One region of the Neobacillus sp. GCM10027624 genome, then DNA from elsewhere that is predicted to be linked to it. Evidence: riboswitches for the same ligand, from Rfam matches in the RefSeq annotation. Region 1 holds a riboswitch; the other holds the start of a gene.
The links. Region 1 has a riboswitch for ZMP and ZTP ahead of ACFQZ9_RS13775 (phosphoglycerate dehydrogenase). Riboswitches for the same ligand answer to the same signal wherever they lie in the genome.
Positions count from the first base shown of each region.

Region 1 (3,415 bases):
ACATGCATTTTCTGAAGGCAACATACTGTTTTTTGCTAAAAGTAGAACTGTTAATATCCTCCATTTTTAATCATTAATTACATAAATTTTACCATAAAATTGAAAAAACGTGCTATTTAAATTATTCTTTCTTTGTTCTTATCAAAGGTTGCTCGAGTGGTGACAGGCACTTCATTTACGGTATAGTAGGAGGAAAGAACCGATGAAATAGGAGGAATTTTTGTGGAGATAGGTTTGAGCACGTTTGTGGAAACAACTCCGGACGTTCAAACAGGTGAGGTCATCAGCCATGCCCAACGTATTCGTGAAGTAGTTGAGGAAATTGTCCTAGCCGATCAGGTTGGACTGGATGTTTTTGGAGTTGGTGAACATCACCGGAAAGATTATGCGGCTTCTTCCCCTGCCGTCGTGCTGGCTGCTGCAGCCTCACAGACAAAACGGATACGGCTGACAAGCGCCGTTACGGTGTTATCTTCAGCGGACCCGGTACGTGTGTTCCAGGACTTTGCCACGCTCGATGCTATTTCGAACGGGCGGGCTGAGATTATGGCAGGCCGGGGATCTTTTATCGAATCTTTCCCGCTGTTCGGCTATGATTTAAAAGACTATGATGAACTTTTTGAAGAAAAGCTCGAGTTATTATTGAGAATACGTGAATCTGAAAAAGTAACATGGGGCGGCGGGCATCGTCCGGCCATTCCAAATTTAGGAATCTATCCACGGCCGGTGCAAAATCCATTGCCGGTTTGGATTGGCAGCGGCGGGAATACACAATCGGCTATCCGAGCCGGAATGCTTGGACTGCCGCTTGTTCTCGCCATTATTGGCGGAAGCCCGCTGCAATTTGCACCGCTTGTAAAGCTTTATAAAAGAGCTGCAGAAAAGGCTGGTCATGATGTATCTAAGCTTCCTGTCGCATCACATTCACATGGCTTTATTGCAGAAGATACAGAGACGGCTGCAGACAAGTCTTTCCCATCCACCCAGCAGGCGATGAATGTGCTTGGGCGGGAGCGCGGCTGGGGGCATTACAGCCGGGCAAGCTTTGATGCTGCAAGAAGCTTTGAAGGGGCATTGTACGTTGGCGATCCGGAAACGGTTGCCGAAAAGATTATTCATCTCCGCAAACATGTAGGAATCACACGTTTTATGCTCCATACACCGGTTGGAACCATGCCCCATGAAGATGTCATGAAAGCAATCGAGCTGTTGGGGACAAAAGTGGCACCTCGTGTTCGAGAGAAAATTTCAAACTGGGAAAAGGAACTATAACTGGTAAAATCAAAATTTTTTAAATTAAGTAATTAATTTAGTTGATGGTTTAAAAGGAACTTGTTAAAATGGAGGAAATGAAAAGGCTATGTGTAACTGGCGAAGCGCGGAGAACCGTGAGGGAGCACATAGTATCGCAGCCGTTCGCCTGGGCAGAGGTAAGGGAATATACCCCTTGCCTCTTTCTGTTTATTAGGAGGAGATAAAAAGGAAATAACTGTTGACTAGCGTGAATATTTTTGATTATTTATAATAGTCTATAAGATTTTAAATCTAATAAAACAAAAGAGGCGAAACGTAAATGAGCACAGTAACAGTAGAAAAAATCAAAACGATTAAAACTTTAAATGCTATTGCAGAAAGCGGGCTAAAAGTTTTCAATAAGGATTCTTTTATAATCGACAATGAAAATGAAAATCCAGATGCATTTGTTGTTCGAAGCTTCAATATGCATTCATTAGAATTCGGCGATCAATTAAAGGCGATTGCTCGTGCCGGTGCAGGGGTAAATAATATTCCGGTTGATAAATGTACGGAGCAAGGAATTGTTGTTTTTAATACTCCTGGTGCCAATGCAAACGCAGTAAAAGAAATGGTCCTAACCTCTTTAATTGCTTCATCCCGTAATCTTTTTGCTGGTATTGCTTGGACAAAGGGGTTAGAAGTTGAAGGTGACCAAATTCCGAAGCTAGTGGAAGCAGGAAAGAAGCAATTTGTTGGAAAAGAAATTAAAGGGAAAACTTTAGGTGTCATTGGATTAGGTGCTATCGGTGCGCTTGTAGCAAATGATGCACTTGATTTAGACATGGATGTCATCGGCTTTGATCCGTTCATTTCTGTAGATACGGCTTGGAACCTGTCCCGCAATGTACAACGTGCTATGACAATTGAACAGTTGTACGCGGAATCTGATTATATTACAGTACATGTGCCATTTACTCCTGATACAAAAGGAATGTTTAATAAAGAAACATTTAGCATCATGAAGCCGGGTGTGCATATTTTGAACTTCTCCCGCGGTGAGCTGGTAAATGAAGTGGATATGGCGGTTGCGCTTGAAGATGGAATCGTTGGTGAGTACATCACAGACTTTCCGAATGAAAATGTATTGCAAATGAAAAATACCATTGCCATCCCGCATTTAGGTGCATCAACACAGGAATCAGAAGAAAACTGTGCGATTATGGCATCACGCCAGGTGAAAGAATTTTTGGAGACTGGAAACATTAAGAACTCTGTGAACTTTCCAAATGCATCTTTACCATACACTGGAAAGACACGAGTAACAGCTTTCCACCGAAATGTTCCGAACATGGTTGGACAAATAACTTCTGCTATTTCAAGCTATGAGTTGAACATCGCTGACATGGTAAACAGAAGCCGCGGTGACTATGCTTATACAATGATTGATATTGATAACGAAGTAAACGGTGATATTCTTCCTGCGATAGAAGAGAAAATTAATCAAATCGAAGGAATTGTAACAGCACGTATTATATAATCGGGAAAGCCTTAACTCTGTAAGTGAGTTAGGGCTTTTTTCCTTTTTTAATGCCAAATAGTGGTTCTTAATGGTTTCTTAACTTATCCTATGGTAGCATTTAATAGTATTTTAATTAAATTTTAATATAAGGGGTAAGTTTTTTATAATGAAAGATATTCTAATCAGATCGGGCATATCGCCACTTGATACATTTGATGCACCACATATGATTGTGAATAATTCCATCGGCGGAAACGTAGGGAATCTTGTTTATGCCTTTAGTGTGTTCCGTACATTAATGACAGAAGAAACAACGATTACACCGGATTATTATGATATTGACCCAGATAAGGCCGATGAAATCAATGAAAAGTATAGTTGTTACATTATTCCATTGGCTGATGCCTTCCGAAATGACTTTGTTTCATCCTTACGTAAATATACGAAATTAATCAAAAAACTGACAATCCCAGTTGTGGTGATTGGTGTAGGTTTGCGTGCTCCATTTGAACCAAAGCTAAATGAGGGCTTCCCTTTTGATGGTGATGTCAAAGCGTTTGTTAGTGCTGTACTAGAAAAGTCAGGAATGATTGGTGTCAGAGGCGAAATTACCTCTCAATATCTGTCAAAATTAGGTTTTCGCGAAGATATAGACCATAC
Region 1 covers NZ_JBHTHD010000008.1:526,953-530,367, reverse strand. The annotation lists gene ACFQZ9_RS13780 (LLM class flavin-dependent oxidoreductase) at 223-1,272, shown strand; ZMP/ZTP riboswitch at 1,355-1,433, shown strand; gene ACFQZ9_RS13775 (phosphoglycerate dehydrogenase) at 1,574-2,773, shown strand; gene ACFQZ9_RS13770 (polysaccharide pyruvyl transferase family protein) at 2,922-3,415, shown strand, end outside.

Region 2 (3,415 bases), on a different contig from region 1:
AGGATGGTGTAGATGCCTCTCGATCCAGCATTTTAGGTAAGCCTTCAGGGGCAAACAATCCAAGCACTTTAGTTTGTTTACTTTTTAACATTTCATTCTTATTCGTTACATAATCATAACCATCTTTTTGGAATTCCTTTGTTAAATCACGGTCAGAACGGACCAAGTTGTTAACTCCACCGCCAAGCATCACATCGATTTTGTGATGACCTTTGATTTTTTCATCAAAATAATCGTCCGCGATGGCATCCATATTTTTACGATTTTTTTCATGGGCACCAAAGGCTGCAGGTGTGGCATGAGCAATCTGGCAAGTCACAACGAATCCAGTGGATTTACCTTTTTCTTTAGCCGCTTCCAGAACGGATTTTACCGGTGAGCCATTACGGTCAACACCAATAGCCGAATTGTAGGTTTTGACACCTGTTGCCATAGCTGTACCTGCAGCAGCTGAATCCGTTACATTATGCTTCGGATCATCCGAATAGGTCATTTGCTGCCCAACTAGGTATGGATCAAACGCGGTTGGCTCAAACTTTTTTGTGGCCGGATTATCCTTAAAATAACGATATGCAGTGGTATAGGAGCCCCCCATTCCATCTCCGATTAAAAAAATAATGTTGTTAATTTCTGCTCGTTCGGCATGTACTCCGTGATGAATGGTACCGAGTATGGTTCCAACTGCTGCAATAGAAAGTGTGGCTATGGTTAAAAATTTTTTTCGCAAAATCTCTCCTCCTAAATTTCATTATATAGGTTCAGTTTCCCCTTTAAATTTATAATCATAAGGAATTTACCTTTTTGGGTAATCTAACATTAAAAAGGGTATGTAATAAAAGAAATTTCTTTTGCGATATACACATACAATCAATTATTAATGAGAAATGTTAAATACATTTACTGGAGGGAAACCTGTGTTTTTATCCTATCCTATTTTAGCCGCCCTTTTAGGGATGTTGATTGCTCAATTCGTAAAGATCCCCATTCATTTTTTAACCACTGGAGAAGTAAGATGGAATCTAATGTTCAGCACTGGCGGTATGCCAAGCTCCCATACCGCAACAATTATTTCCTTAACGACAGCGATTGGGCTCACCTCTGGGTTTAAATCAAATGAGTTTGCCATTTGTGTAGTGATGTCTGCGATTGTCATGCATGATGCGACGGGTGTCCGCCGTCATGCTGGATACCATGCGGAGGTTTTAAATAAATTGTTAGTTGATTTTAACGCTTTGGTTGAAACCTTGAAGAACCCTAATTTGAAAAAAACAGAATCCCGAGCAAAGCTTAAGGAGCTTTTAGGACATCAACCGGCTGAGGTATTTTTTGGAGCCATCACGGGAATCATCGTAGGTTTCCTAGTCTACCTTATTTATCCATTTCGAGTTTAGCAATAAATGGTTTATTGAATATATTTAAAAGTTATGATATTCTCAAATTAACAAGAAGGAAAATGCAGTGACTGACGACAACCGTGGAATTGACCACATGGGAGCTGCATTTTATACGGTCGGGTCGTCTGGGCAGAGATAGGGATTTTTTTCCTATCTCTTTTATTATTTAGGAGGGTTTTTTTCAATGGAAAAAGTCATTTTAGATGGACAACTCGTAGCAACAAATATTAAAGATGCTTTAAAAGATAAAGTAAACGTTCTAAAGGAAAAAGGAGTTACTCCTTGCCTTGCCACTATTCTAGTCGGAGATGATCCTTCATCAGCGACATATGTAAAAATGAAGGGTAATGCTTGTGAGAAGGTTGGAATTAAATCATTACGGATTCATCTTCCTAAGGAAACACAAACAGATGATTTATTAAAAACGATTGATGAATTAAACCAAGATAATTCTGTTCATGGGATTCTTCTTCAACATCCAGTGCCGGCACAGATTGATGAGCGAAAAGCGTTTGAGTCCATTGATATTCGAAAGGATGTTGATGGGGTAACAAGCAGAGGCTATGGTGAAACAGCTTTAGGATTCGGAAAATATCCATCATGTACTCCTGCAGCTATCATGGAAATTATTAATTTTTATAATATACCCGTTGAGGGAAAACATGCGGTTGTTGTTGGTAGAAGCCCAATTCTTGGGAAACCTGTATCTGCCTTACTCTTAAATGCCGATGCTACAGTTACTACTTGTCATTCACGCACTACAAATCTACCTGAAATCGTAAAACAAGCAGATATTGTTGTTGCAGCTGTTGGTAAACCTAATTTTATTCAAGGAGACTGGATCAAAGAAGGTGCAGTAATCTTGGATGCTGGGTATAATAAAGGCAATATCGGTGATGTGGATTACGATGCTTGTTATGAAAAAGCTAGTGCAATTACACCTGTTCCTGGCGGCGTGGGTCCTGTGACAATTTCGATGCTGTTAAAGCATACTGTAAAGTCTGCTGAGGAAACTCTTCAAAACTAAAATAATTGAGTTGAGCTGTTTTTTTGGCTCAACTCTTTTTTTGCAATTTCATTAACCTTAAGTATGCATTTATCATCTTCACGGGTAATGTAACGCCTTTCCTTTTACCTCAAGATCACTTTTTTCCTCTTCACGGGTAATGCAACTCCTTTCCTTTTCCTCGAGATCACTTTTTTTCCTCTTCACGGGCAATGCAACTCCTTTCCTTTTACCTCGAGATCACTTTTTTTCCTCTTCACGGGTAATGCAACGCCTTTCCTTTTACCTCGAGATCACTTTTTTCCTCTTCACGGGTAATGCAACGCCTTTCCTTTTACCTCGAGATCACTTTTTTCCTCTTCACGGGTAATGCAACGCCTTTCCTTTTACCTCGAGATCACTTTTTTCCTCTTCACGGGTATTGCAACGCCCTCCCTTTTACCTCGAGATCACTTTTTTCCTCTTCACGGGTAATGCAAATACATTCTTTTTCAAGAGATTTACTGTTTCCCAGTCTCTCGACGCACAACCGGTGCTACTTCCGTTGCTAACCGCTCAATATTCTCCGCTACCTTCTCAAACGGCATTCCGCCAATGTCCATTTGAGCAATAAACCGCTGGTGCCCAAAAAGCTCGTATTGATAGAGAATTTTTTCAATAATCTGCTGCGAACTTCCCACAAATAATGCCGTTTCCGGAGCAGCCATAATCTCAAAATCAGCCCTCGACATATGGGTACTCATTCCACGCTGGCGATTGAGATATCCCCAATAATTCGAGTGGTACGCATAATACTCATCTTTTGCCTGCTCTGTTGTTTTAGATATATAGGCATGTCCTGTTACTCCCACCTTTAAATCATCAGGAGCATGCCCCGCCTGACTAGCCGCCTGACGGTATATATCTACAAGAGGCTTAAATCGGATTGGCGGTCCTCCAAGGATGGCCAAGGCTAAACCAGTACCTAATCTGCCTGCTCGTTCCGCGCTCTCCTGAGTACCGCCAACTCCAACCC
Region 2 covers NZ_JBHTHD010000013.1:94,979-98,393, reverse strand. The annotation lists gene ACFQZ9_RS21505 (alkaline phosphatase) at 1-691, opposite strand, end outside; gene ACFQZ9_RS21500 (divergent PAP2 family protein) at 915-1,391, shown strand; ZMP/ZTP riboswitch at 1,449-1,532, shown strand; gene ACFQZ9_RS21495 (bifunctional 5,10-methylenetetrahydrofolate dehydrogenase/5,10-methenyltetrahydrofolate cyclohydrolase) at 1,579-2,421, shown strand; gene ACFQZ9_RS21490 (LLM class oxidoreductase) at 2,901-3,415, opposite strand, start outside.
Region 2: linked by a shared signal. The riboswitch ahead of ACFQZ9_RS21495 (bifunctional 5,10-methylenetetrahydrofolate dehydrogenase/5,10-methenyltetrahydrofolate cyclohydrolase) and the one ahead of ACFQZ9_RS13775 (phosphoglycerate dehydrogenase) in region 1 are both predicted to bind ZMP and ZTP.